Regions from separate parts of the Butyrivibrio sp. XB500-5 genome, predicted to be linked through region 1. Evidence: predicted binding sites of a transcription regulator. Region 1 holds the regulator's gene; each other region holds the start of a gene.
The links. The regulator Rex, encoded in region 1, represses fermentation and respiration genes when NADH is low (regulators of the CRP and FNR family bind a similar motif). The targets are predictions, from matches to a motif close to ATTGTTAANTANTTAACAAT.
Positions count from the first base shown of each region.

Region 2: the regulator Rex is predicted to act here: its motif matches at 6,345-6,364, upstream of gap (type I glyceraldehyde-3-phosphate dehydrogenase).
Region 3: the regulator Rex is predicted to act here: its motif matches at 5,172-5,191, upstream of D6856_RS09515 (phosphoketolase family protein).

Region 1 covers NZ_RAIS01000009.1:35,524-45,771, reverse strand. Annotated here, with positions in the region: gene D6856_RS14320 (5'-nucleotidase C-terminal domain-containing protein) at 1-1,955, opposite strand, end outside; gene hslO (Hsp33 family molecular chaperone HslO) at 2,016-2,903, opposite strand; gene D6856_RS15230 (hypothetical protein) at 2,967-3,134, shown strand; gene D6856_RS14310 (DUF805 domain-containing protein) at 3,295-3,675, shown strand; gene D6856_RS14305 (redox-sensing transcriptional repressor Rex) at 3,930-4,586, shown strand; gene D6856_RS14300 (hypothetical protein) at 4,586-5,245, shown strand; gene D6856_RS14295 (NAD(P)H-hydrate dehydratase) at 5,305-6,861, shown strand; gene alr (alanine racemase) at 6,877-8,037, shown strand; gene D6856_RS14285 (RyR domain-containing protein) at 8,095-9,534, opposite strand; gene D6856_RS14280 (J domain-containing protein) at 9,703-10,248, shown strand, end outside.
Region 2 covers NZ_RAIS01000001.1:721,061-731,308, forward strand. Annotated here, with positions in the region: gene D6856_RS03365 (shikimate kinase) at 1-302, shown strand, start outside; gene D6856_RS03370 (hypothetical protein) at 347-1,024, opposite strand; gene D6856_RS03375 (sodium/proline symporter) at 1,259-2,812, opposite strand; gene tpiA (triose-phosphate isomerase) at 2,963-3,709, opposite strand; gene D6856_RS03385 (phosphoglycerate kinase) at 3,726-4,961, opposite strand; gene gap (type I glyceraldehyde-3-phosphate dehydrogenase) at 5,257-6,282, opposite strand; gene D6856_RS03395 (histidinol-phosphatase HisJ family protein) at 6,488-7,309, shown strand; gene D6856_RS03400 (GGDEF domain-containing protein) at 7,409-8,134, shown strand; gene D6856_RS03405 (transglutaminase domain-containing protein) at 8,131-9,099, shown strand; gene D6856_RS03410 (type II secretion system F family protein) at 9,126-10,181, shown strand; gene D6856_RS03415 (hypothetical protein) at 10,186-10,248, shown strand, end outside.
Region 3 covers NZ_RAIS01000004.1:320,308-330,555, forward strand. Annotated here, with positions in the region: gene dnaB (replicative DNA helicase) at 1-67, opposite strand, end outside; gene rplI (50S ribosomal protein L9) at 70-516, opposite strand; gene D6856_RS09510 (DHH family phosphoesterase) at 517-2,571, opposite strand; gene D6856_RS09515 (phosphoketolase family protein) at 2,691-5,057, opposite strand; gene D6856_RS09520 (SDR family NAD(P)-dependent oxidoreductase) at 5,273-6,025, opposite strand; gene D6856_RS09525 (carbohydrate ABC transporter permease) at 6,043-6,891, opposite strand; gene D6856_RS09530 (carbohydrate ABC transporter permease) at 6,904-7,791, opposite strand; gene D6856_RS09535 (ABC transporter substrate-binding protein) at 7,868-9,229, opposite strand; gene D6856_RS09540 (cache domain-containing sensor histidine kinase) at 9,402-10,248, opposite strand, start outside.

The DNA.
Region 1 (10,248 bases):
ACGTAGGTATCAGCGGAAGACTGTGTCTGCTCGGGAGCAGTCTCAGCAGCGGGAGCTGTTTCAGTTGCAGCTTCTACAGGCTTCTCGGAAGTAGCGTCTGCTTTTTCCTCAGCCTTAGCTTCAGCAGCAGGAGCCTCAGCTTTTTCTTCAGCCTTGGCAGGCTCTTCGGCTTTAGCTTCAGCAGCAGGAGCCTCGGCTTTTGCCTCTTCCTTAGCGGGTGCTGCAGCGGCCTCACCTGAACCGGCCTGAACGGCTGCCTTTGCGTCTGCTATTGTGGAAGCGTCTGTAGCGGAAGTGATGATCGTCTGATCACCTCTGGGCTTTCCGTACTGAGCAGCTGTGATGTTACCGTCAAGAATCTGCTTAACATATTCCATAACGGCTTCATCCATTACAATACCTGTATCGAACTGTGAGCTTGCGTTTGCGAAAGCATAGTATGTATCGCCGCCTGCTGCACAGAAGTTATTGGTTACTACAGCGTATGTGTCATTCATGTTGAAAGGCTGTCCGTTGATGCTCTGAATGGTCACACGATTGATCTTGGAAGGAGCATAGTATGTTGACTTGGGATAAGCGGCTCCCTGAGCATAAGGTACTGTTGTATCAAGCATAAACTTGATTCCCGATGTCTGAGGATAACCACCTACAGCTTCGGGTGCGGCAAATGTTGAAGCTTCAAGAGCCTCAAGAAGCTCTGAACCCTTTACATAAACAACGGCAACTGTGTTTCCGAAAGGAAGAACAGTATTGAGGTCAGCCTTGGTTACATTGCCGGCCTTGATGGTAGCTCTGATTCCGCCGCCGTTTGTGATAGCAACGACGTGATCCTCGGGAACGGTAATTCCGCCGTCTGTTCTAAGAACGCTCCAGATAAGTGCGTCAGCGATAAGATCGCCGAGGTTTGTTTCCTGAGTTCTGTTTCCGGGAGCTTTGTTTCCGTCGAGGAGAACTTCGCTCTTTGCAAATACTACGCTGTATTCGTTATCAACCTTTTTGATTATATCGTTGGCAACGTTAAAAGATGTAACTTCGGGCTGAAGTCCGTCGAGTGTGATGAGGAACTTATCCTCAATAGCCTTGGAAGCATCGTCGATAATAACGACACCGATGTTTTCTACCTTGGTTCCTGTAGAAAGAATAGGCTCATTCTTGGCACCTGCTGTCATAACAGTGTGAGAGTGGCCGTCAAGAATAAGGTCGATGCCCTTAGTCTTGGCATACATATCAACGCTTCGATGTCCGTCGGCAGCTGACTCTTCATCAACACCAAGGTGGCCGAGGCACAAAACAAGATCTGCACCCTGAGACTTTAATGCATCAGTCTGATCCTGAGCACATTTGTAAATGTCGGATTTTGAAAGGAAAGATATTCCTTTGATAAGACCGGGGTTAACCTTGGTCTGTGTCTCGGGTGTTTCCATTCCGAAGAATCCGAGCTTTAAACCGCTCTTTGTAACATACATATAATTGGGATCGTAAATAGGATTGCCGTTTGCATCAAGTACATTCGCACAGATAACTTTAAACTTAGCCTGTGTAAGATTTGCTGCAAGCTGAGCATAACCGTAATCAAATTCGTGATTTCCTAAAGTTGCGATATCGTATCCCGCCGCGTTCATAACCGTAACGGCGGTTGCCCCCATTGATGTGCTTACATAAGGAGTTCCCTGGCTGAAATCACCTGAGTCGACGAGAATAACCTCAGCGCCTCTGGCAGCAAGGTTCTGCTTAAGTGAAGCTACATAAGCATATCTTCCGAGTGCACCGTGGACGTCATTTGTCTGTAATACCACGGTTTTGCCGGTAAGATCTGCAGGAATGTCTGCGATGGTTCTGACATCGGCCGGGGCATCATAAGCTGCAAGATTAAGTGTCGGTACACTTAATGCAAAGAAGATAGCGATTGCAAGAGCAGATGCTATTGACCTTGTCATCTTAGTAATAGTCTTCATACCATACCTCCTTTATATTTAATTATGTCTAAAAAATATTATAACTCATTATCGTCAAAATTACTTGGCGCGTTCCCTTATTTTCTTAAGATCTTCGGGAGAAAAAGTATACTTTTTGTTGCAGAAGTGACAGCACACATCAAAGTTCTTGTTTTCCTCTATCATCTCATCAAGCTCTTTTTTGCCAATGAGCATGAGAGCTCTTTCCACTCTGTCCTTATCGCAGTTACAGTAAAAGTTAAGATCAACCTTGTCAGTGATCTCTACGTCAAAGCCCTCAAGAAGGATGTTAAGGAGCTCTTCCGGAGTCTTTTCGGCTTTTAAGATATCAGTTACCGAAGTGAACTTTTTAAGGTTTTCCTCAAGATGATCGATAGTCGCGTCATCGGCAAACGGAAGGAGCTGAATGATAAAACCGCCTGCTGCGATAACGGATAAGTTTTCTCTTTCGACAAGAACTCCGAGTCCGACCGAAGAAGGAGTCTGTTCGGACTTGGAAAAATAGTAGGTGAAATCTTCGGCAACTTCGCCGGAATATAAAGGCACCTGGCCCACATAAGGCTCTTTTAACCCCATATCTCTTATTACGGTGAGAGTTCCCTCGCCAAAACCGCCGCCGACATTGAGATGACCGGAGGCATTGGGTTCCATAATAACAAGAGGGTTGATGACGTAACCCTTGACGTTACCGTGCCTGTCGGCTGTCGCGAGCGCACCCTTCATCGGGCCGTCGCCGTCTATCTTGACCGTGATGAGATCGTCGTCATTATCCATCATCGTGCCCATCATAACGGTTCCCGTCATCAGCCTTCCAAGCGCGGCTGCGGCAATCGGGGATAAGCCGTGAACCTTTCTTGCATATTCGGCAAGGTCCTTAGTTGTTGCGGCGAAGGCTCTGATCTGCGCATTAGCTGCGGTTGCCCTTACCATATAATCTTTATAAGACATAATAAATCCTCTTTCTTTTCTTGGTTTTCTTCAATATGATAAATGTTTTTAGAGATTGTGTAAATGAGACATTTGTCTGCTATATCTCAGGAGAATGCGGCATCAACGCAGGAGACCAATGCGTCTATGCAGGAACTTAATGCGACATTCTCGATAATCACAGAATCAGCAAGGAACTTGCAGGAGCTTGCCGGCAATCTGACAGATGCAATAAGCTACTTTAAACCGTAATTTTCTATGTTGAATAATCAGACTTTTTCTGATAATTAGTACTAATTGTTAGACTATGAAAATGCATGAAATGTTATTGAAGCCGTAAATAAAATGACGTATAATATGTCAAGAACTTTTATATAAAAGTATGAAAAAGGGTTTTTAGGAGGAAAACAAAATGTCATTTTCAGAGGCGGTACAATCAGTATTTTCTAACTATGCAGTGTTTGAGGGAAGAGCTCGTAGAAGCGAGTATTGGTACTTCTTCCTTCTCCAGATGATAGTTAACGTGGTAGTAAGAATTCTGGTTAATGTTTCAGGTGTATTTTCAATTTTAGCTATTATTTGGGCATTAGCTACATTGGTTCCCGGACTTGCGGTTGGTGTAAGAAGACTTCATGATACAGGAAAGTCAGGATGGTTCCTTTTACTTGGATTGATTCCTGTAGTTGGTGGAATTATTGTTCTTGTATTCATGGTTTCAGATTCGCAGCCGGGTGATAACCAGTATGGTCCCAATCCTAAGGGATTTGGCGGATCTGACCAGCAGACAATCTAATAATATATAACAACTATTTAGGACCTTATGGTACAATTCCATAAGGTCCTTTTAACAGAATCTTTGTATCTCTAAACGGTTCAGGCTCTGAGAATGAAGTAATAGCGGGTCTTTGAGAGATGAAAACATTTCTGTTTGACACAAGTTTAACGGGCATATATAATTGAATTGTGGAATTCTTAACAATCCATTCGGATGGCTCTACAGAGGTGATGAGAGCTGTTCCACATATCAAAAATGAGGAGGAGCGGAATATGGCAGAAAAAGAGATTTCTCAAGCCGTCATAGGGAGACTCCCACGTTATTTCAGATATTTAGGTGACCTTAAGGAGAAGGGTGTCGAGAGAATATCTTCTCAGGAACTCAGCGATATAATGAAGGTTACTGCTTCCCAGATCAGACAGGATTTTAATAATTTCGGCGGATTTGGACAGCAGGGATATGGTTATAATGTCGGCTATCTTTATGATGAGATCAGTAAGATACTCGGCATCGACAAGGAACACAGCCTTGTTATCATAGGTGCCGGACATCTCGGTAAGGCTATCGCAGGCTACACCAACTTTACAAGAAGAGGTTTTGTGTTTAAAGGCGCATTTGACCGCGATCCGTCGCTTTTCGGAACCAAGATAAGAGACGTCGAGGTTCGTCCCATAGATGAAGTTGAGGATTTTGTTCGCAAGAACAAGATAGAAATAGCTGTGCTAACGATCCCCAAGGATCAGGCAGTGCCTATGGCGCGCAGGCTTTCTGAATGCGGGATCAAGGCTATCTGGAACTTTGCGCATGTTGACCTTGAAGTTCCGGGCAGCATACAGGTTGAAAACGTACATTTATCTGACAGTTTGATGAAATTATCGTATAATATTAACAGATACGAACAAACATTAAACCCGGGTGAGAAAAAGTAATGGCAAAAGACAATAAAGTCTATATGTCTGCGCTTGAAGGGAAGAAGATTCCCATTCTGACGCTTGATAACAAATGGCATCAGCTTTTTACCCAGACGGAAATGTCGCCTGAGATCAAAGAGCTGGCGGATCAACTTAATGCACTGGTAGAGAGGGATTCCAAGCTTCGCGGAGAGACCAAGGACATCAAGAAGCTTAAGAAGAAGCTTCTTGGCGAGATAGTTCCGCTTCGCGATAAAGCAGGTAAGATCGATAATCCCCAGATCGAGAAAGAAATCCAGGACAGGACCAGGCTTATCTCGGAGTGCAATGATAGACTTGATTCCTATAGCGATGAGTTAAAAGACCTGTCGCGAGAAATATATGATGTGGATTATAAGCTTATGGTAGAGACCATGAATGTCTGCTATGAGAGGCTTCATGACAATACCGAATACATTTTGGAGCTTGATGATTGGGTATCCAAAGTGAGAGTTGAGCTTAAGAAGAACATAATCCATATGCAGGAAGCTGAGCTTGAAAACTACAATCTCTATTCCTACATGCATCAGATATTCGGGCCTGAGGTTATGGAGATATTCGATCTCAAATACGATCCTAACAGAAGGCATCCCATCAGAAGGCCGAGAAACGCCGATGATGGTGAATTTGTTGAATGAGTTATATAAAGTAGGCTGCCCGAGTGGCAGCCTATTGTTCTAAAAAGGGGAAAACTACTATGAGATACGCAGTCACTAGCAGTGAGATGAAGCAGTACGACAGAAATACGTCGCAGATTTTCGGCGTTCAGACCGAGATCCTTATGGAAAGAGCATCTCTTTCGGTGTGCGATGAAGTAGACAGATACGCTGATGAAAGAAAGATCACGAGAAAGCGCAGAGCACTTGTCTTTGCGGGAATCGGAAACAACGGAGGAGACGGCGCATGTATCGCAAGACTTCTCAAACAGAGAGGATATCTTGTAAATCTGTGCGTTATAGGAGATCCCACCAAGTGCAGCGATCTTCTTTTGATGCAGCTCAAGATCTGCGGAAGTTACGGGATCACTACTGACACTTTTTCCAATATAAGAGACAACAAAAGCGTTGCCGAATGGGATATCATAGTAGATGCATTGTTCGGTATAGGGCTTTCGAGAAATGTCACGGGTACATTTGAAGAAGCGATAAACTATATCAATGATTGTAAAAAAGAAAGATTGGATGACATGTTCGTTGTATCTGTCGATATTCCTTCGGGAATAAATGCGGACAACGGCAAAGTCATGGGCTGCGCCGTTATGGCGGATTCGACCGTGACCTTCAATCAGGTTAAGATAGGACACCTTCTTTATCCGGGCTGCGAGTATACGGGTAAGCTTATTGTGAAGGACGCCGGTATCACTGACGAGAGCTTTTTGACCAAGGAGCCTACGTGCTTTTGGTACGATGATGAGGTAAAAGATCTTTTGCCTGAGAGGAAGAAAGATTCCAACAAGGGAACAAACGGAAAAGTCCTTGTTATCGCAGGTTCCAAGACCATAAGCGGAGCATGCATCTTATCGGCGGGCGCTTGCCTTAAATCCGGAGCGGGCATGGTCATGGTATTTACGGCAGCCGAAAACGCGGACGCTGTGAAGACTCTTTTGCCTGAAGCACTTCTATGTACTTATGAGGATTTTGAGCCGATCCTTCCCAAGTTATCGGAGGCGATGAAATGGTCAAGCTGCGCTGTCATAGGACCCGGCATCGGTTCTGACGGTAAGGGAATAGAGCTTGTAAGAACGCTCTTTGACAACTATGACAAGGATATAATTGCGGATGCGGATGCGCTCAATATTATTTCGGATGACAAGAACTTACGTAGCATTGTTTCCAATTATGCTACGGGCGGCAAGAAGCTGATAATCACGCCTCATTTGGGCGAATTTGCAAGACTGTTTAATACGAGCGTTGCGGACTGCAAGGAGCATCTCTTGGAGTATCCCAAGGAGCTTGCGAACGAGCTTCACTGCACGGTCATCTGCAAGGATGCGCGTAGCATCGTAAGTGACAGCAATGAGAAAAAGATTTATATTAATATGAGCGGCAACGACGGAATGGCGACCGCAGGCAGCGGAGACGTGCTCACAGGTATTCTCGGAGCGCTTCTTAGCTATGATCTTACGGGATTTGAAGCGGCGTGCCTCGGAGCATACATTCACGGCGCCGCCGGAAATATCGCAGCAAGAGGCCACGGCAAGCTGTCTATGACGGCAACGGATATTGTCGATGAGCTTGAAGATATATTGAAATAAGGAAAATAAATCATAATGCAGAACGAGTTTTTGAGAGTTTGCGCCAAGATCAATCTGAGCGCTGTGGAGTATAACCTTGATTCCATGCGTGCCAACATACCTGAGGGTACCAAGATCATGGCGGTTATTAAGACAGATGCATACGGACACGGAAGTATCGAGATAGCAAGAGACCTTGAGACCAAGGATTACATCTGGGGCTACGCGACAGCGACCGCGGAGGAAGCCTTTGAGCTTAGGGATAACGGCATATGTAAGCCTATTCTTATTCTAGGTTACACCTTCCCTTACGCGTATGAGAGGATGCTCAAGGAAGGTATCAGACCGACCGTCTTTAGATCAGACATGGTAAAAGAGCTTTCGCAGTGCGCGGATAAGCTTCTTAAGGGAGGCGAGATAAAAGAGCCTGCACCTATCCATATAGCTGTTGATACCGGAATGTCCAGGATCGGAATACATCCCGACGATGCCGGAATTTCTTTTGTCCTTGAATGTGAAAAAGAAAAATCTCTTAAGATAGAAGGCATCTTCACTCACTTTGCAAGAGCGGATGAGAAGGATCTTTCCAATGTAAAAGAAAGAGAGCTTGTGTTTGCGGGCTTTGTAAGCGATGTGGAAGAGAAACTCGGACGCAAGATCGAGCTTCATCACTGTGCGAATTCCGCGAGTATCATTGCTGTTCCCGAATCTTCTATGGATATGGTAAGAGCGGGCGTTACTATGTACGGAATGTGGCCTTCCGAGGAAGTGCCTAAGGATATTGTGAATCTTAAGCCCGTTATGGAACTTATAAGTCATATAGTTATGATCAAAGAAGTTGCTTCGGGAACACCTGTAAGCTACGGCGGAACCTTTGTCTGCGATAGGAACACCAAGATCGCTACGATTCCCGTAGGCTACGGTGACGGATATCCCAGGAGCCTTTCAAGCAAGGGATACGTTCTTATTCGAGGCAAGCGAGCACAGATCCTTGGCAGAGTCTGCATGGATCAGTTCATGGTTGATGTGACTGATATTCCCGAAGCAAAAGAGGGCGACGAAGTCATCCTTCTTGGAAAAGACAAGACAAGCGGAGAGGAAATCTCGGCTGAGCTTTTGGGAGAGATGAGCGGAAGATTCAACTACGAGCTTACATGCGATATTAATAAGAGAGTACCGAGGAAGTTTGTAAGATAAGAGGAGAATAATAAACGCCGATGGTTGCAAGCCACCGGCGTATTTTTATGAAAGAATTTATACAAGTCTTTCTATCTCTTTTTTTATCATGGCATCATAGATGCCGTCTTTTTCTTTTTCCGACTGAGCAAGCTGCTCGTAAGGAACGAGGAGATTATGACGTCTTCTCGCGTTATCTCTTTTTTCTGCATAAGACCAGTGGTTTATAAAGTGGAAACGGCTCCATCTTATATGCTCAATCTTAAGCGCGTCTTCGTCCTCATCCGAGAGAATACCGTCTTCCTTTAATCTTTTTTCTATCCAGTAATGATCGGCTCTTGCGATACTTGAACTCTTTTTAAAACCGCTGAGTTTTTTCCATTCGTTTTCCATCTCTTTTTTATAGTCGGAAGGTGCGGTTCTTTCGGAGTATCTGAGGGCATAGTCGTAGTTAAAGAGTTTGCCCTGAAGATATAAGCTTTCATTTTTGACGCTTTCTTCCGTAAGAAGATCGTCAAGAGCTCCGAAGGTAATGATCTTGTCGGAATCGTAGATGTCTTCGTAGCTTGTTTCTTCTTTAAAATAGCAATGGATCTCTGCAGTCGGATTAACGTACAGGATCATCTGTATCATGTCGATGCTGTTTTCTTCAAGGCAGTAGATCACTCTGTCGATGTCTTTGAATGAATCGCATGATTCAAACGGACTTTCTTTGTGGATTATGATCTTGTCCTTGTTATCAGTCGGAAGATTACCGATGAAGGAAGCCTTGGAACCTGTAAGTCCCCAGATATGATATTCAAATGACTGCTCCAAAGTATAGAGGTTATTGAGATAACCGTATTTAAAGATCGCGTCGGCAACGTCATTATCGCCGATAACAGCAATCTTGAAGCTGTCACTTTTGTGGCTGTAAAGATTGTATTTTTTCCAATAATCTCTTGCCAGAAGCTCATTTGTATTAAAGAAGTGAAGATCGGCTTCGGATGTGTCTGTTGCTTTAAGGAGTGTGGAATCAAGCTCCGTCATCATCATGAAGACCTTTTGATCTTTGAGTCTGGACTCGTTCTGACTGTAAAATGTGATGTTTTTGGCGTCGTCTTCAAACATCACGATGTGATTTTTAACTTTCTCGGGCCTGGAATCGTTTTCTGTTGCATATCCGTTTTTTAATGATGAAGCAAGGGCGTAACCCAGCTCGTTATCTGTGTATACTACTGTCGAATCCTTTTTTAACCTGATAAAAAAGTGTTCTATCTTGGCATAAGCGTATTTAAGGACACTTAAAATGATGCCGGCGGTAACGATCACGGATGTAATCTCACCGAATAATATAAAAGCGTTAACGTCTTCGGATACGGGATTTACAAAGTAGACGGCGATTGCCGCATATACGAATTCCCAAAACGAGAATTTACCTGTTATATAGTAGCCGTAGCAAGATACGAAAAACGGTATCAGTGCTGCCAAATAGATAAGTGCGCGGTGTTTTTTGAAGAATTTCTTGATTGTCCCCATTTATATAAGTCTCCTCTTTTCATGTCATATGCGTTATTTCGATAGATAAACATTATCATTTATATGGGGCTGTGTCGAGTACCAAGGATAAATATGTTGCTCGACACGGGGCTTTATTTCGTATAAAATTTGAGAAGAAATGTTTTGCAAGGGAGCAGAGTATATCTGATGATTTCGTTATTGTCGATGGCGGCGGGAACCGTCGCAGGTCTTTTTATATCGGTGCTGAAAGCCGTGTTTTCCATGCTTTCATGGTTCTTGGGGCTTATTGCCAAGGTGTTTAAGTTTTTGTTTTGTCTTTTGCCCGTAACGGCTGTGTGCGTGGCACTTCTTTTTGTTCTCAATTTATTTATCCTTGTGACCGGAAATATCGGTAAGCTTATAAACGCTACGGAGAGTAGCGCTGCGAACGATAACGTCAAGCATGAGGCGGAGAAGCTTTTGTTTGTCGGCTTTAAGAACGTTGCCGATACTTACAATAATGTCAGACAGTGGTGGATGAGTGAGGTTTATCAGTTTAAAGGAAGTATCGCTTACATTTTCCTCGTGCTGTTTACGGTGATCATGTTAATTCCCGTTGCGACCGTGCTTCTTACAATTACGGTTTTTGAATCCTATGGCATCGTTTTGTTTGGTGCGATTGCGATTGACGCTGTTATCTATGTGCTTAGGGCAATTCTCGGAAAGTCTTTTACCGAGCAGTTCATGGGACGC
Region 2 (10,248 bases), on a different contig from region 1:
ATTCTGAGATTGAAACAGAGAAGACCGTCATCGCAACAGGCGGAAGCGTTGTCTACGGAAAAGAGGCGATGGAGCACTACAAGAACATCGGCCGGGTAATCTACCTTAAGGTAGATATGGATATTCTTTCCAAGCGCCTTAGAAACGCCAAGCAGCGCGGCGTCGTAATGCGCAAGGATCAGTCACTTATCTCTCTCTACAACGAGAGAAGCCCTCTGTACGAAAAATACGCCGATATCACCATTGATGAAAAAGACCATTCGATGGAAGAAGTTATCGCGGACATACTTGCAAAGATCTAAATAAAAACAGAGCATGGAAAACTAATTTCCATGCTCTGTTTAATTTATCTTCCTGTATAAGATCCGATCTCAACATCCTTAGCCTTGTTGAAATAGATATCCCAAAGCGCAAGATAATCATCCATGTCACCATCGAAAGCTACCTTGTTACTTTCGATGTTTGAATCATTGGTATATCCCCAAAGATCGGAATCAACATAGTCCTTATGTACAATTCTCTTTCCATCGGGAGCGATAAGATATGTTTCAAAAGCTTCTTCTACACTCGGTGCCTCTATATTGCATGCATAGATAACGCCGTCCTTATATCTAAGATCTTGATTTGTATAAAGACATCCTGCACATCTTACCTTTTTTTCTCCGTTCTTTCTTGTAAAGAACCAATACTGACCACCGTCCTTCTTGTCAGCATCGTCATCATGCTGCTTGGAAACAAGGACCGCTCCGTCAAAGCCCTTTACATAAATCAAAGCAAATCCGTCTGAATTATTAGCATGTGGAGCCCACTCAGTCACTTCCCAAATTTCAGAAAAATCTGTCTCACCACGAGTTGTACCTGCCTTTTCTTCACAACTTGTCAAGCTTGAATAATTGCTCTCGATCTTGCAATCTACAGTCTCAATTACCTTTATCTGTGATGCTGTAGCAACACCGAAAACTCCTGCTGTTGTAAGAATACCCGCAGCAATACCTGCAATTAACTTTACTCCCATTTTTTTCATAATAATCAATCCTTTCGTTTATAAGCGATACTTTTGCTTTTTCAATTAAGCAAATAAAAAATACATGAGTGTTATGTTTTATAACACTCATGTATTTTGTTATACTACTTTTTACAAATTATGTCAAGTTTATTTACAATTTATTTTTTTACTTGAATAAACCCGCATGGTTCAAAGTTTTGTGTTGCAACATTTAGAAACTTTTTTCATAAATCATCTCTTGAATAAAAATTTTTAGGACATTTTTGCAACGTGATCAAACTCATCCGTAATCTCCTGCTCAGGAGCTTTTGTGATAAGACTGACTGCTACAATAACAATGATCGCTACGAGGAACGCAGGAGCAAGCTCATACAGATCCCATACGCCGCCCATGGGCCTTACAACGTATTTCCAGATAAATACCATGAGTCCGCCTGCCACCATACCTGCAATCGCTCCGTAACGATTGGTTCTCTTCCAGTACAGTGAAAGAAGCATTATAGGTCCGAACACAGCTCCGAATCCCGCCCATGCAAATGATACTATTCCGAATACCGAACTCTTGGGATCCCAGGCTATGATAACACCAAGTACGGCAACTGTAATAAGCGTTGCCCTTGCAGTGATCATGGCTGCCGTCTCGGAAAGATTGATTCCGAAGGTCTCCTGAATAATGTTTTCAGAAACGGATGACGAAGCCGCTATAAGCTGCGAATCCGCTGTCGACATTGTTGATGCAAGGATACCTGCAAGAACAAGCCCCGCAAGAAGTGCAAATATAAATCCGTTTTCACTTATCTTTTGCGCAAGTACAATAATAAGCCTCTCCGCTTCCGATGAGTTTGAAGGATCATCTGCCATAATGAGGCTTGAAAGTTCTCCTCCGACTGTGAGTGCTCTTCCGACAACACCGATAATTATAGCAATTGCAAGAGAGAACACTACCCAAACGGAAGCAATTCTTCTTGAAACCTTAAGCTCTGAGGACTTTCTGATAGCCATAAATCTAAGCAAGATATGCGGCATTCCAAAATATCCAAGTCCCCAGCAGAACATTGTTATCTTGTTGAATATTCCGTAAGGAGCCGCTGATCCGTCAGCGTTTAAATGTGTAGCGTTCATACTGAGGTAACCAGCAAGCGTAGCAGCATTTTCTTTTACTGCGCCAAATCCTCCTGCGGTTACAACGCCGTATCCAAGAATGAAGAAAAGAGCCACTGTCATAACAATGGACTGAATGAAGTCAGTCTTGGATGCCGCAAGGAATCCACCTGTTGTTGTATATCCGACGATGATAACAGCCGATGCCATCATGGCAAGCTGATAATTAACTCCGAAGAATGATGAAAAGAGCTTTCCGCAAGCCGCAAATCCTGATGCCGTGTACGGCACAAAGAACACCAAAATGAAGAATGCGCCTATGCACAAAATAATATTGCTGTTATCTTTAAATCTCTTTTTGAAATAATCAGGAATAGTGATGGCATCGAGCTTCTCCGTATAGTTACGAAGACGTCTTGCCGTGAAAAGCCAGTTAAGATAAGTTCCGGCGATAAGTCCGAGGCACGTCCAACCTGCATCTGCAATTCCCGAAAGATATGCAAGTCCGGGTACACCCATCAATAGATATGCGCTCATGTCCGATGCTTCCGCGCTCATCGCGGTTACGAACGGTCCAAGCTTTCTTCCCCCCAAATAGAAGTCCTTGACGTCATTGGTCTCTCTAGAGCTGACAAAGCCTACAAGAAGCATTCCGGCAAGGTAGACAAAAATGGAAATAATAATGCCAATCTGTGATAGTGTCATTTTATTTACCCCTTTCTATAACCCAATACTTTATTAGTTTATCAAATTAAAATGTGGGAGTAAATAACCTAAACGATGCACTTATAAAAGTATTAGAAAAAAAAATCCCCATGTGGCAGATACCACATGGGGACTATCATACATATGGAATTACGCGTTAACGATCTTGCCGAAGTCGGGCTTAAGGCTTGCGCCACCGATAAGTCCGCCGTCGATGTTGGGCTTTGAAAGAAGCTCAGCAGCGTTGCCGGCATTCATTGATCCACCGTACTGGATACGAACTTCATCAGCTGTAGCCTGATCATAAAGCTTAGCGATAAGAGCACGGATAAGTGCACAAACCTCTTCAGCCTGATCTGCTGTAGCTGTCTCGCCTGTTCCGATAGCCCAGATAGGCTCGTATGCGATAACAAGCTTCTTAACCTGATCAGCTGTTACACCGTCAAGATCCCAAGTGATCTGTCTCTCGATCCACTCTTTGTAAGTATCAGCCTTACGAAGAGCAAGAGACTCACCACAACAAAGGATAGGTGTAAGGCCTGAAGCAAATGCCTTCTTAACCTTCTGGTTGATAAGGATATCGTTCTCTCCGAAGATATCTCTTCTCTCTGAATGTCCGATGATGATGTACTCAACACCTGCATCCTTGAGCATAGGAGCTGAAATCTCTCCTGTGTATGCACCGCTGTCTACGATGTAGAAGTTCTCAGCACCAACGTGTACGTTTGTGCCCTTAACTGCCTCTACAACAGGAACGATGTCTATAGCGGGTACGCAATATACAACATCTACAGCGTCATTCTTAACAAGATCTTTAAGCTCATTACAAAGAGCAACAGCCTCACTGGGAGTCTTGTTCATCTTCCAGTTTCCTGCAATAATTCTTCTACGTGCCATTATGTTCACCTCATTCTCATCTATTGTCTGCAGCATATACGCCGGGAAGCTTCTTACCTTCAAGGAACTCAAGTGAAGCTCCGCCACCTGTTGAAATGTGGCTCATCTTATCAGCATATCCAAGCTGGTTAACAGCTGCTGCACTATCACCACCACCGATGATTGTTGTAGCAGATGTCTCTGAAAGTGCCTTAGCAACTTCCTTAGTACCTGTAGCAAGAACAGGGTTCTCGAATACACCCATAGGTCCGTTCCATACTACTGTCTTAGCAGACTTAACTGCATCAGCGTAAAGAGCGATTGTCTTAGGTCCGATATCTGCACCCTCTTTGTCAGCAGGGATCTTATCAGCATCAACGATCGTTGTAGCAATTGAAGGATCGTCGATAGGATTCGGGAAATCATCGATGCATACTGTATCGATAGGAAGAAGAAGCTTCTTGCCTGACTTCTCAGCCTTCTCCATCATTTCCTTACAATAGTCGATCTTAGTCTCATCAAGGAGTGACTTACCGATCTCATATCCCTTAGCCTTAAGGAATGTGTAAGCCATACCACCACCGATGATAAGTGTATCGCACTTCTCAAGAAGTGTGTTGATAACGTTAAGCTTGTCAGCAACCTTAGCACCACCGAGGATAGCTACGAAAGGTCTTACAGGATTCTCAACCGCATTTCCGAGGAAATCGATCTCTTTCTGCATAAGGTATCCAACAACGTTGCTGCCACCCTTCTCTGTGATGAACTTTGTTACGCCTGCAACTGAAGCGTGTGCTCTGTGAGCTGAACCGAAAGCATCGCATACATAATCGTCTGCAAGATCGGCAAGCTCTTTTGCAAAAGCATCTCCGGCCTCTTCGGGCTTAGTCTCTTCTTTGCCTCTGAAACGAGTATTCTGAAGAAGAACTACATCTCCCTCGTTCATAGCTTCAACAGCTGCTGTAGCATCAGCGCCTGTTACGTTGTAATCGGCAATGAACTTAACGTCCTTGCCAAGCTTCTCTGAAAGTCTCTTTGCAACGGCTGCAAGTGACTCGCCCTCGTTGGGGCCGTTCTTAACCTTTCCAAGGTGTGAGCAAAGGATAACCTTTCCTCCGTCAGCGATAAGCTTCTTGATTGTAGGAAGAGCTGCAACGATTCTTGTCTCGTCAGTGATCTCACCGTTCTTAAGAGGTACGTTGAAATCGCAACGAACAAGTACGCGTCTGCCCTTTACGTTGATGTCATCTACGGATTTCTTATTTAATCCCATATTTGTTCTCCTTTATAAAAAATGAAGGGTCCTGGTCCAAACGGACCGGACCCTTTTTAGTAATCCTAATTCATAAGGAAGTTCTGCTCTCGCGCTTCCTCACTTCACAAGGAAATTCGACTCTCGCGCCTTTCCTAATAAGGAAGTTCTGCTCTCGCGCCTTACTAATAAGGAGGTTACGCCTCGCAATGCTCGCCGTAACACGTTCGAACCAGACTCAAAAAAACTTCATCAGGTTCTCACAGCCGCCCGAACTAAGTGCGAACCAACCGCTCGGGAATACCTCCCGGGGTTCTTACTTAACGAACTTCTCGAAATACTTGATTGTACGAACCATCTGTGATGTGTATGAGTTCTCGTTGTCATACCATGAAACAACCTGAACTTCATAGAGGTCATCACCGATCTTGTTAACCATTGTCTGTGTAGCATCGAAGAGTGAACCATATGTCATTCCAACGATATCAGATGAAACGATCTCATCCTCGTTGTATCCGAATGTCTCAGGATCAGAAGCCTTCTTCATAGCCTCGTTGATAGACTCCTTAGTTACCTCTGTGCTTGACTTAACAACTGCGAAGAGAAGTGTTGTTGAACCTGTAGGAACAGGAACTCTCTGAGCAGCTCCGATGAGCTTGCCGTTAAGTTCAGGGATAACAAGGCCGATAGCCTTAGCAGCACCTGTTGAGTTAGGAACGATGTTAACAGCGCCTGCACGTGCTCTTCTAAGGTCACCCTTTCTCTGAGGTCCGTCAAGGATCATCTGATCACCTGTGTAAGCATGGATTGTTGCCATGATACCAGACTGGATAGGTGCATAATCGTTAAGAGCCTTAGCCATAGGTGCAAGGCAGTTTGTTGTGCAAGATGCAGCTGAGATGATGTTGTCATCTGCTGTAAGTGTGTTGTGGTTAACGTTATATACGATTGTAGGAAGATCATTTCCTGCAGGAGCAGAAATAACAACCTTCTTAGCACCGGCATCGATATGAGCCTGTGCCTTAGCCTTGGATGTATAGAAACCTGTGCACTCAAGAACTACGTCTACACCGATCTGTCCCCAAGGAAGGTTCTTAGCGTCTGCCTCTTTGTAAATTGTGATCTCTTTGCCGTTAACTGTGATTGAGTTCTCGCTGAAAGATACCTTGTCAGCGTACTTGTACTTGCCCTGTGATGAATCATACTTAAGAAGATGAGCAAGCATCTTAGGATCTGTAAGATCGTTGATTGCTACGATCTCTGTTCCCTCATGCTCAAACATCTGTCTGAAAGCAAGACGTCCGATACGACCAAAACCATTGATTGCTACTTTAACTGCCATTTTAAGTTCCTCCTAAAATGAATTTAATTAATATAATTGCTGTTACATTAAATATCATAAGAATTGATAATTTTTTATCAGCAACTCTAATTCTAATAAAAAATGTAGCATAAATCAAGTAAGAATATTAAAATAATCCTGAGGAAATTCCACAGAAAAAAATATGATTTCCCTATCTCATTTTTATAAAGAACGGAGTGATACAATGATCCCCACATCAGATTACCATCTACACACACATAACTCCTCTGACAGCACGGCTTCAATGGAATCTATGATAGAGAGCGCTCTGTCAAAGGGACTTACGGATATATGTTTTACGGATCACCTTGATCTTGATTATCCTCACTACGACGATCTTCCAAAGGACGCCTTTTTGCTTGATACCAAGGCATATCATAAAGAAATCTCTTTTTACCGGGAAAAATATAAAGACAGGATCCACATAGGATACGGTGTCGAGGTCGGCATGCAGACTCACATCGCCAAGGAAAACTCCGATTTCGTTAAGGCAGAGCCCTTCGATTTTGTCATCGCATCGATCCATCTTATTAATAGAAAAGACCCTTATTATCCCGATTTCTGGGATGGCGTCGAACCTGCAAAGATGCTTAAAGACTACTTCGAGCTCACTCTGGAAAACCTCAAAGTTTTCAACGACTATGACGTACTCGGGCACCTCGATTATCTTACCCGATATGTTCCGGATGGTGATAATTCCTATTATTCCTATCAAAGCTACAATAAGGAGATTGACGCGATTCTCCTTCATATTATCAAGAACAACAAGGGCCTTGACCTTAATTCAAAGCCGATATTCAAAGGAGCAACTGATCCCAATCCGCACCGCGACGTGCTGAAAAGGTATAAAGAGCTGGGTGGAAAGATCATCACCCTTGGCTCAGACGCCCACAAACCGGAAGGAGTCGCAGGTTCTTTTGACGTGTTAAAAGAAATTGCTCTATCTTGCGGGTTCGACGAATATTGCACCTTTGAAAAAAGAGCTCCGATATTCCACAAGCTCTAACGCGCGCGGAAAGCAGTTACTAATAAACGTAAAATAGTGTAAAATCTTAAGTAAAGCAGCATTACCATATTCTTTTATTCTTATGAGCGGGAGGTTGGCATGAAAGCTGATTTTTACACCAAGAGTAAACGTACCAACATATATAATTCCATCTTTATATATAAAGTGGTTTCTCTTTTTGTATTACTTCTTATAACCGTGATGCTGGCATATATCGTCAACAAGAACAAGGAATTTCTTTCAAAGACCGGCTGGCTTATCGGTCTTGTTACGGTATCCATTATTCTATTCGCGATCTCTTTTATCATTGATTTCTATATTCTGAAAAGGACTGCTTCCATAGGCGAAAGGCTCAATAAGATGGCATATCTCGACAGACTAACAGGCCTTCCGAACAGGTATAGCTGCGACCTTTTATTCGAAACCTTCAATGATTCGGACAAGCTCGAAAACGCCGGCTTTATCCTGATGAAGATAAACGATCTGTATAATGTTAATTCCAAAAAAGGTCACGCTCAGGGTAACGATCTCATTGCAGAATTTTGCTACATTCTTGAAGATGTCGGCGAAAGCTACGGCTACATCGGAAGAAACGGCGGAAACGAATTCATACTCCTTATGGAAGATTGCGACTCCAACAACGCCGATATGTTCCTCATGGATCTGACCAAGAGACTCCACGGCTACAACGAGCTCGGCGTCGGCTCTCCGATCGAGATCGCATATGCAAGAGTTCTTAACTCAGACGAAAAGGTAACAAGAATATCCGAGCTTATTTCAAAAGCATACAAGAAATTAAAGGACGCTCCTCAGGTACTTTCATGAAGCACAAACTAAAGAGCTTTACCAAAAATAAAATATTGCCGTTGTCAGTTACCGTTGCTTTGATATTAAGCACCTCGGCCTGCGGTTTTTTCCATAAATCGACAGTTCCCGAAGGCTACGGTAATCTCGGAACGGAAAAGGGCACTCGCGACAACACTCCCGTATGCCTGGTTCCGTCGCATCCGGGAACGGCCACGAAAGATAATGAATTTGCAAGCGTTGATTATTCCAACTCTTCCGAAGGCTATGTATCTGTGCGCTATCTTGGAACTTCACCCAAGGTCAAGCTTCAGATCACGGGACCGGATGAGGTCGTCTACACATACAACCTCAATTCAAAAGAGCCGACGGATGAGATCTTCCCACTCCAATCAGGAGACGGAAGCTACATGATAAATGTATTTGAAAATATAGAAGGAAAAAGATATTCCATTGTCTTTTCCACACAGATCGAAGTTAAACTAAACAGCGAGTTTATGCCGTTTCTTTATCCCAATCAGTTTGTGACCTTCACAGAAGATTCTCTTGGGGTAAAAGAAGCCGAGCAGCTTGCATACCCTTGTGACAACGACCTTGAGGTAATCTCTCAGGTCTACAACTATGTGATAGAAAACATAAGCTACGATCACGATAAAGCAAAATCAGTCGAAAGCAGCTATTTACCCGATATAGATCAGGTTTATACAGACAAAAAAGGCATCTGCCTGGATTACGCGGCACTAATGACCGCCATGCTCAGAAGCCAGAACATCCCCACCAAGATGGAGATCGGTTACGCCGGAACCACCTATCACGCATGGCTCAGCGCATACGTGACGGATATCGGATGGATCAACGGAATGATCGAATTTGACGGCGTCGACTGGTCACTCATGGATCCCACCTTGGCTTCAACAACCAAAAAGAGTAAACTCCGCTCCTTCTTGGACGAGGGTGATAACTACTCTGTAAAATACATCTACTAATTTTCTTACGGAAAAGGGAACAGGCTATGAAAGCTACCTCAAAACAAAAGAAACTAAACAGCTATGAAATATCCGGTTTTTGCAGACAAATGGCTCTGCTCATAAAAGCCGGCATTGCTCCTGTCGACGGAATCGAGATCCTAATGGAAGATTCCAAAGACAAGGCTTCCAAAGCCATACTCGGTAAGATCAGCCAGATATTAAAGAGCGGCGAGAAATTCCACGTTGCCCTTAGGATGAGCGAAGTCTTTCCCGACTACGTGATTCACATGGTCACGATCGGTGAAGAATCGGGAAATATGGACGTTGTAATGGAATCACTCTCCGACTACTATGAACGCGAAGAGTCGATCCGTGAGAACATCAAAAACGCCGTAAGCTATCCACTTATCATGGTGTTCATGATGATGATCGTTATAACAGTCCTTATAGTCAAAGTGCTTCCCATCTTTGAACAGGTTTTTGCTCAGCTCGGAACAGGCATGAGCGGCTTTTCACAGTCGCTTCTCAATATGGGACTTGCACTCAACAGATACTCTTTTATCCTTATAGCAATCCTGGTGCTGCTCGCAGTGGGATTTATATACTTCTCATTTACAGAGCACGGAAAAAGAAATTTCAAAAAGATCATCGCTTCATTCGGTCCCACCAAGCGTCTTGCACAGGAGCTTGAAAGTGAGCGTTTTGCAAGCGGTATGGTACTTACTCTTTCAAGCGGCATAGATACTTATGAAGGTCTTAACCTTGTTAAAAAACTGGTTGAAAGTTCTGACATGAAAGAAAAAATAGACAAGTGCAGAACACTTCTTCTTGACGGTGACAGCTTCCCTGAAGCCGTTGAAAAGACAGGTATATTTACCTCTTTTTACTCGCAGATGGTTGCAGTCGGATTTAAATCCGGCTCGCTTGATAAAGCAATGGCCCAGATCGCGGAGAGATTCGAAAAAGACACGCAAAGGCGCATCTACTCTCTTATCTCTGTACTTGAGCCCACTCTTGTCATCGTTCTTTCTATAATCGTCGGAATGATCCTCATGTCGGTCATCCTCCCTCTTATGGGAATCATGTCCACAATAGGTTAAAAATATGGCACATAGATTCAGATTCAAAGAAAGCTTAATATACGGCATTACAGGTGATTTCTACAGA
Region 3 (10,248 bases), on a different contig from region 1:
CGACAACGGATTGTTCAGCCTCCAAACTGTTGGGAGAAACGCGCTTTATAGGGGTTTCATCTGCCATGTTTACTGTTCCTTTACGCAAACCTTAAGTGTAGTGGTGACCTGTGGATGAAGCTTTACCGGAATCTCATATGTACCGAATGCTTTAATAGGTTCCGGCATCTGAAGTTTCTTTTTATCTATATCAAATCCAAACTGTGTCTTAGCGGCAGTAACGATTTCTTTGGAAGAAACCGATCCGAATACTCTTCCGCCCTCGCCTGCTTTCATGGTAAGTTGAACCGTCTCCTTGCTGATCTTCTCACCATATTCCTTAGCCGCATCAAGCTGCTGCTTTGCAATTATTGAATCTCTTTTCTGCTGGTTCTTAAGTTCATTAAGATTTTTCTGTGTAGCCTCAACTCCCAGTTTCTTGGGAATAACGAAGTTTCTTGCATAACCGTCATTTACTTTGACAACTTCGCCCTTTTTACCAAGGCTTTTTACATCTTCGAGTAATATTACCTGCATTTATGATAACTCTCCTTCTTCAATCATATCGTCTATTGTACGCTTAACAGCTTCTATCGCTTCCTCTACGGGCACGTCCTGCATCTGGGTTCCGGCAGAGCTCATATGGCCGCCGCCTCCCATTCTTTCCATGATCACCTGAACATTGACCTCATCAATGGATCTCGCGCTTACATATACCTGATTCTGATACTCGGTACATACAAAGCTTGCTTTTACACCCTTGATGTTAAGGAGCTCATTGGCTGCCTGCGCACCAATTATAGTCGGGCTCTCTATATCCCCCGTTCTAAGCACGGAAATTGCATATCTGTCTCTATAGATCTCAGCCTGGCTGACCGCATCGGCCTTAGCCTTATATTCAATGGCGTCTTCTCTAAAGAGCTTACGCACTCTTGTAACATCGGCGCCGTTCCTTCTAAGAAAAGCAGCTGCCTCAAATGTTCTTACACCTGTCTTGTTCATGAAGTTATTGGTATCAACCATCATTCCCGAATACAGACTGTCTGCTTCTTCGTTATGGATCTTGACGTTTTCACCTATATACTGAAGAATCTCGGAAACCATTTCACATGCCGATGAAGCATACGGCTCTACGTAAGAAAGCGTTGCGTTCTCAATAACTTCTGTTCCCTGTCTGTGATGATCGAGAACCACTATTGTCTTACAGAACCTAAGAAGCTCAGGACACTCTGTAATACTTGGTTTATTAACATCAACAACAACAAGAACCGTATTGCTGCCCGCAATATCGATTGCCTGCTGATTGTTTATTATCATATCTTCTTCATAGTCGGGATTGCTTCTGAAAAGGTCAACCAAAGGAGACATCGAAGCCGTAACGTCATTTAATACGATATGGCATTTTCTGTCCAAAGTCTTGGCAATCCTATATATTCCGACCGATGATCCGAAACTGTCCACATCGCCCATTCTATGTCCCATGACGATAACGGAATCTTTTCCGGAAATGATCTCTCTAAGGGCATGAGCTTTGACTCTTGCCTTAACTCTCGTACTTTTTTCAATCTGCTGACTCTTTCCGCCGTAATAAGAAATATTGTCAGCACTCTTAACTACCGCCTGATCTCCGCCTCTACCGAGCGCAAGATCAATGGCGTTTCTTGCAAATTCGTAGTTCTGCGCATAAGACAGACCGTTAATTCCTATACCGATACTGAGGGTAACAGCCATTTCATTACCGATATTTACCGTCTTAACATCCTCCAAGATATCAAAGCGCTGCTCAGTTAGCATCTCACATGATTTCTTGGGCATAACAACGAAATATTTATCCTTCTCGATCTTCTTCGCAATTCCGTTGCAGGATGCGATATATTTGTTGATCTTTCTGTCTATGAGAGCAGTCAAAAGAGATCTTCTTACTTCCTCAACACTGTCCAGAGCCTCATCGTAGTTATCAAGATAGATAAGACCTGCCGCAAGAGACTGGTTATCTACTTCCTGGATGGCAAGGCGAAGAGCCGTCTCATCATAAAGATATACCGCGATAAGACTTCCTTCATATCCGTCAGCGTCGATTATGTCACTGTTCATAGCCATCTCTCTGAGCGATATTCTCTTGAGTTTGATGGTATAATTACTGTCCTCATAATCAAGCTTATAGGAAACTTCTTCATTTCCCTGTGGGAATTTATCTGCTGTTATGGTAGGAAAAAGAGAAAAGATAGTCTTCCTGAAGCCTTTTTCCTGATGAACCACTCTCTCAAACGCCTGGTTGGTCCATACGATCTTGCCGGAATCATCGAGCACGGCATGCGGAAGATCAAGCTCTCTAAGAAGCCTTTTCTGAATCTGTCCGTACTCCGTAGCAAAGCTTACAAGCTCATTCATGATGATCGGCCTGTTATAGAAATTAAGATACACGATCGCGATAAAATACAAAGCGGTAAATGCAAGAAGCATAAGACCTGCCGTCAGATTCATTGTAAATATCGCCACATTAACAAGTGCCAGTAAAATACCGAGATATGTAAATATCCTAAGATATGTTATCAACTTGCCCTTTAATTTAACTCTGTTCTTATTTGACATTATGTTGTCCTCTTCCTGTCCAATGGACATTCCAAGTTTTATTATAACATAAGCAGGGCATCTGCGAAATAATCGCAAATGCCCTACTTATATATATCGTTATTTAAATCCGCAAAAGATTATTTAACGCCTGTCCACTTCCACTCTGCAACTTCAGGCATATCAACACCTACATCATGGATGTAAGCCTTGTGCTCAACGAGCTTATCCTTCATCTTCTGGATGAGGAATGCTCCCTTATTACCAAGCTGAGGCATATTGTTGAGCATAGCGATAACGAGATTGAAACGGTCAATCTTGTTCTGAACTCTCATATCGAAAGGAGTTGTAATGGTTCCTTCCTCATGATATCCGTAAACGTGGATATTTCTGTTTGTTCTTGTATATGTAAGCTCATGGATAAGAGTCGGATATCCATGGAATGCAAATACAATAGGCTTATCCTTTGTAAAGATTGTATCGTACTCTACGTCTGAAAGTCCGTGAGGATGCTTGTTCTTAGGCTCCATCTTCATAAGGTCTACAACGTTAACAAAACGAACCTTGATCTCAGGCATCTCCTTGTGAAGAATATCAACAGCTGCAAGTGCCTCAAGTGTAGGTGTGTCACCACAGCATGCAAGTACGATATCAGGCTCTTCACCAGTGTCTGTTGAAGCCCAATCCCAGATACCGATACCCTGTGTGCAGTGCTTAACAGCCTGTTCCATTGTAAGCCACTGAGGTCTGGGATGCTTACTTGCTACGATAGCATTTACATAGTTCTTACTCTTCAAGCAGTGATCCATAGTTGAGAGCAAGCAGTTAGCGTCGGGTGGAAGATAAAGTCTTACAACGTCTGCCTTCTTATTTGAGATATGATCAAGGAATCCGGGATCCTGGTGTGTGAATCCGTTGTGGTCCTGCTGCCATACGTTTGATGTAAGAAGAAGGTTAAGAGATGCAATAGGACGTCTCCATGAAAGTCCGTTACATACCTTAAGCCACTTAGCATGCTGAGCAGCCATTGAATCGATTATACGGATGAATGCTTCGTAACTAGCGAAGAATCCGTGTCTTCCTGTCAAAAGATATCCCTCAAGCCATCCTTCGCACATATGCTCGGAAAGCATTGAATCCATTACACGACCGTCCTGTGCAAGGAACTGGTCTGTATCCTTATCGATAGCATTGTTCCAATCACGATTTGTTACTTCAAATACCTTGTTGAGACGGTTAGACATTGTCTCATCGGGTCCGAAGATACGGAAGTTCTTCTGATCGTCGTTAAGCTTGAATACGTCTCTGATATATCCGCCAAGCTCGATCATATCCTGCTTCTCAACAGAACCGGGAGTAGGAACATCAATAGCATAATCACGGAAATCAGGAAGTCTTAAGTCGTGAAGAAGCTTACCGCCGTTAGCGTGAGGGTTGGCACCGATACGCTTATCTCCCTTAGGTGCAAGCTCCTCAAGCTCGGGAATAAGACGTCCGTTCTTATCAAAGAGCTCCTCAGGATGATAGCTCTCAAGCCAAGTCTTGAGGATATCAAGATGCTCGGGCTTATCCATCATTACAGGAACCTGGTGAGCCTGGAATGATCCCTCGATCTTGTTACCGTCAACAACCTTGGGACCTGTCCATCCCTTAGGTGTACGAAGAACGATCATAGGCCATACAGGTCTTGTTGCATCGCCCTTATCTCTAGCATTCTTCTGAATAGCCTTGATCTCGTCCATAGCCTTGTCGAGAGTCTCAGCCATCTTACGGTGCATTTCCTTAGGATCTGAACCTTCTACGAAGTAAGGCTTCCATCCCATTCCCTTGAAGAATGACTCAAGCTCTTCATGTGAAAGACGAGCGAGAATTGTAGGATTAGAAATCTTAAAGCCGTTAAGGTGGAGAATAGGAAGAACAGCTCCGTCTGTAACGGGGTTAAGGAATTTATTTGACTGCCATGATGTTGCAAGAGGTCCTGTCTCAGCCTCACCGTCACCTACTACGCAAGTAGCGATAAGATCGGGGTTATCAAATACGGCACCAAAAGCGTGTGCGATTGAATAACCAAGCTCACCACCCTCGTGAATAGAACCGGGTGTCTCGGGAGCTACGTGGCTTGAGATACCGCCGGGGAATGAGAACTGCTTGCAGAGCTTCTGCAAACCGTCCATATCACGGCTTACGTTAGGATATACTTCACTGTATGATCCCTCAAGATATGTGTTGGCTACGAAGAAGTTTCCGCCGTGGCCTGGACCTGAAATAAGGATCATATCCTGATCGTACTTGTTGATGACACGGTTAAGGTGTACATAGATAAAGTTCTGTCCGGGAACTGTACCCCAGTGTCCTACGATCTTCTTTTTGATATGCTCTTTCTTAAGAGGCTCACGAAGGAGCGGATTCTCAAGAAGATATAACTGAGCTGCAGCGAGATAGTTAGTCGCACGCCAATAGGCGTCCATTTTGGCTAAGTACTCGTCTGTTAATTCGTTGTGGTTCATACTTAACTCTCCTTTACTACTTGTATGTTAATACTCGCAGTCACTTGGCTGCTCATAGAAACTTTTGCATCCATACTAAACTAAAATATTTCAGGCAGATATACTATACATATTCTTGCTAATTTTTTATCAATTATTGCTATCTTTATGAAAAAAGGACACTTCATGGGATTTCTCCCAATCGTGTCCTTTTTCTGACAATGACAAACTCCTGATCAATAGCATGTTACTCCGCCATCAATCGGCATACTTATTCCATTTATAAAAGAAGCCTCTTCACTGGAAAGATATAGAACCGCATTGGCAACATCCTGTGCTGTTGCAAGTCTTCCCAGAGGTACTTCGCCAAGTCTTTCCGCTGCTCTGTCCGGATTTTTGAGCATCTCCTCCACCAAAGGAGTCTTAACAGTGCTGGGATGGATCGAGTTACATCTTATTCCGAATTGTCCGTATCTTGATGCAACTGCTTTTGTGAACATTGTTACCGCACCTTTGGCTGCTGTATATGCCTCCGGTGTATACTTATGTCCTATCAGACCGCACACAGAAGAAGTGTTGATGATAGCTCCTCCTTTTTGCTCTTTCATTATAGGAATAACCGCTTTACATCCAAGGAAAGTGCTGCCTGTATTTACAAGCATCATCTTACCCCACTCTTCAATGCTCATCTCTTCAATCGGCTTCCTGATGTTGATGCCTGCATTATTTACAAGAACATCAATCTTTCCCTCAATATTTTTAATATCGTAGATAACATTGTTCCAATCTTTTTCCGAAGTAAGATCGATTCGGTAAAAAGCTGCTTTTCCACCCTCATTTTCAAGCGATTTCGCTGTTTCTTTTCCCCTCTCTTCGTCCAGATCCAAAAGATAGACTTTTGCGCCTTCTTTGCAAAGAAGCCTTCCCATCTCGGATCCCAGGCCGCCGGCGCCACCTGTAATTACTATAACCTTGTCTTTTACGTTCATGATAATCTACTCCTCTTTTATCCCTTAAGGCCCGTTGTGGCAATCCCCTCAACAAAATACTTTTGGGCAAAGAAGAACAGGACAACCACCGGCAAAACTGCCAGACATGACATTGCCATTACGTTTTTCCAAATAACTACCGACTCGGTATCAAGTGAAAGCCTGAGAGCCATCGATACTGTATATTTTTTTACTGTATTTATGTATATAAGTGAATTGAAGTAATCATTGTAGGTCCACAAAAACTGGAACAATCCTGCGGAGAATAATGCCGGTTTTAAAAGCGGCAAAAGAATGTGCGTGAGCGTCTTAAATGTTCCGCAGCCGTCTATATATGCGGACTCGTCAAGGTCTCTGGGGAGTCCTCTCAAAAACTGAATAAGCATATATGAAAAGAACGGATAACACGCAAATGCCGCCATGAGATAAAACGGTCCGTATCCGTCGAGCACGTTCAAGTCTCTGAAGATCGCATATCTTGGAATGATAAGGATAGCGTTGGGCAACATAAGAGTTGACATAAGCAGCACAAACATTGCCTTTTTTCCTTTAAAATTAAACCTTGCAAATCCATATGCCGTAAGCGTACTTGCAACAACCGTAAGTATCGTTGTGGGAAGTACCAGAAGAAAAGAATTTCTGAAAAATACCGCATACGTATTTCCGCCTATCGCATTCCATCCGTCCACAAAAGCCTGAAAACTGTAGCTTTTCGGAAGGAGTGCGATGCTTCCGTATATTTCCTCATTTGTTTTAAAGCTTGCAAAAAACATCCATATGAGAGGGTAGATCATTATAATTCCGATAGTGATCAGAACCACATACATGATTACCTCATTGATCCTGTTTTTTAATTTCTTTGACATACCCTTCTCCTATCATTCATCTCCGTAAAATACCCAGAATTTGGATGTCCCGAACAATACCAAAGTAAAGATTGTTACAAGACCGAAGATTATCCAACTCGTTGCACTTGCATAACCCATCTTCATGAAAAGGAATCCGTCGTTATACAATTTAAGACCAAGCATATATGTACTCTTTACCGGTCCGCCCTGTGTAACAACAAATGCCGATGTGAAGTTCTGAAGTGCGTTTATTGTCTGCATGATGATGCAGAAGAAAATGATCGGTGAAATCTGAGGAATTGTTATGGAGAAAAAGCTTTTTATCCTTCCTGCTCCGTCAATTCTCACAGCTTCGTATAACGACTGAGGTACCTGCTTAAGTGCCGCCAGGAACATTACCATTGACGATCCGAACTGCCATACTTCAAGCGCGCTCAGTGTCGGCAAGGCTGTAGCGGGATTTCCGAGAAAAGATATCGTTTCATGTCCAAAGCTGTGAAGGAAAGCATTGATCATTCCGTCATCCATGAACATTATTTTCCAAAGAATCGATACCGCCATGCTTCCGCCAAACAATGAAGGCAGATAGTAGATCGTCCTAAGTGCACCTATTCCTTTTCTTCCCTTATTCAAAAGAATCGCAATAAAAAGAGACATGATTATCTTAAAAGGAACGGTAAGTACCGCATATGTCACCGTCGCTGTAAGTGACTTGAAAAACTCTTTATCTCTGGTGAAAAGGCGTATATAATTCGCCATCCCTACAAATTTCGGATCGGTAAGTGCATTGTATTCAGTTAAAGAATAATAAAACGATGTGATAAAAGGATAGATCTGTAAAACAAGCATTCCTACGATCCACGGAAGCAAGTATAAATAAGCCTGATTATCACGGGAAAAAAGTTTCTTTTTCTTCATAATACTTCTTCTTTCTACCTAAGATAGCCTGCGCGCCGACATAACCGGCGCGCATTCAATCTTATATTTATAAGGATCATTTATGAGCTTCACAGAAGTCTTTAAGAAGTTCCATTGTTTCCTTAGCTGCTTCTTCAGGGCTCATTGTGCCATGAGATATATTCTCATAAGCATCTGTCAAAATGGCTGTAACCTCTGATCCGGTTGTAGGGCCACTGTCAGATTTTCCGTTGTACTGCATGCTGACCTCAACGCTCTGCTTGGTCAAAGGATTAAGTGTGCCTTCCTTAGCACAGATCTCCTGTGCCTTTGCTGTAGGAGGAACACTTCTTACAGTGCCGAGAGTTTTCATAGCACCCTCATCATTGTAGAAGAAGTTAAGGAAATCGATTGCTTCCTTAGCATGCTGTGTTCCTGCATATACACCCATAAGCTGAGGGCAATCGTTAACCCATCCGTCGCTCTTTCTGTCTGCATAAAGAGGAAGCTGTCCTGCAATATAATCTACAGAATCATTAGCTGCCGAAAGTACGTCTGCTGATGATGTATAACCGATAGAAGCAACATAGTTACCCTTGATCCAGTTGGGATCTTCCTGGTCCTGATCTCCGAAAGGAGCCTTGTATGCAGCGGGAGCACATACTTCTTCATCATAAAGTCTCTTGATATATGTGAAGAGTTCAACGAACTGCTCCTCTGTCATGTTCAGATTGTAATCATCGTCGATGATAGGCTTATTGTTCTTCTGTCTTGAATATGTACGTGTAAAGAATGCTGAAGCATAAGATGTATTAGCTGAAAGGAGATAACAATCCTTGCTATACTCTCTTACCTTCTTACCCCACTCAAAGAACTGATCCCAATCATAAGGCTGAGAAAGATCGATTCCTACCTTGTCCATAAGTGTCTTGTTAACAATAAGTGCGGTTCCTGCCTGTCCTGTAGGCATAGCATACTGTGCGCCTGAACCAAACTGACCGTTCTCTTCAAGGAATGAAGCATCAAAGTTTGAAAAATCCATTCCACCTTCTGTCAGATTATAGAGCACTCCCTGGTTATAGTACTCGGGTCCGAGTCCTGTCTCTATCTGGAAGATATCAGGAGCTGTGCCTGAAGCAAACTCAGTAGTCTTTTTCTCTGAATATCCGTCATATGATCCATATTCAGGCTCTATAGTTACATTTGGATGAAGCTTTTCATATGCCTCAATAACAGCAAGTGTAGCCTCATGTCTTGCATCTCCACCCCACCAAGAGAATCGCAGTGTAACCGGCTCGGAACTGTCTGATGCAGGAGCAGCAGCGCTAGGTGCTGCAGGTGCATTCTGATCTGCGCCGGTGCCTGTAGTCTGCTCAGGAGCGCTGATTCCGCATCCGGACATAACGCCTGCGAGCATAGCTACAGAAGTAACAAGTGCAATCAATTTCTTTCTCGTCATTACGTAACCTCCCTTTTTGTTTCCAATATCGTATTAGGTAAAATTATGTTAGCATTCACTCGAAAAACAAAACAGAATTCCCACTTACAAAAAAGACTCTTTTTTTATAGGAATTCTGTTATTGGTATCATTTTTTAATTATTGGTTTCTTTAATGAATGTATAGTTTCTTTTTATTGTATCGGATCGTTTTTCGGAACCGAAAATGAGACTTCTGTTCCAAAGCCCGCTTTACTTCTTATCTTCAAAGCATGGTCTTCCCCGTATCTTAATATAAGTCTCCTGTTCAGATTGGTTAGACCTATATTTCTGGAGTCCTTATTATTTATCTTTTCATAGAGCTTTTTGAGTTCATCACCCGTAATTCCGCGTCCGTTATCAACCACAAAAACAGTGATCTCGTCACCTCGGTCAAATATCTTGACCTTAACATGGATCTTGCCCTCATCGTTATTGATTCCATGCTCAAAACAGTTCTCAAGAACAGGTTGAAGCATCAGCCTAAATACCTTGCATTCATAAATGGTCTCATCAACTTCAAAATACGTAATGACATTTCCGCCAAATCTTATATTCTGTATCTCAAGATAAGCCTTTAAATATTCAAGCTCCATCCTGATCGTCACATCTCTGGTCGGCTCCGAAAGTGCATACTTTACTACCATTGATAGATTCTGTATCATCCTGTGAACTTCGGAATCATAGCCTTCTTTTTTTATCGCCTCGAAGTCCAAAGTCTGAAGTGTATTAAATATAAAATGCGGATTGATCTGAAGCTGTAATGCATTCATCTGCGCCATCTGAGCCTCGTGCTGCTTTTCAAGAAGATCCATCTGCATTTTGGAATTATTAAGATGCATCCTGATAACATTATTAAAGATTAAAGAATACTCATCATCCGCCGACCGGAATCTCTCTTCCACCGCTTCTCCTCTTTCTGCTGCGGAAAAAACATCCACGCATTCCTCGATATATGAGAAATTCCTTTTTGTATATATGTACGCAAGAAGGATCATTAAG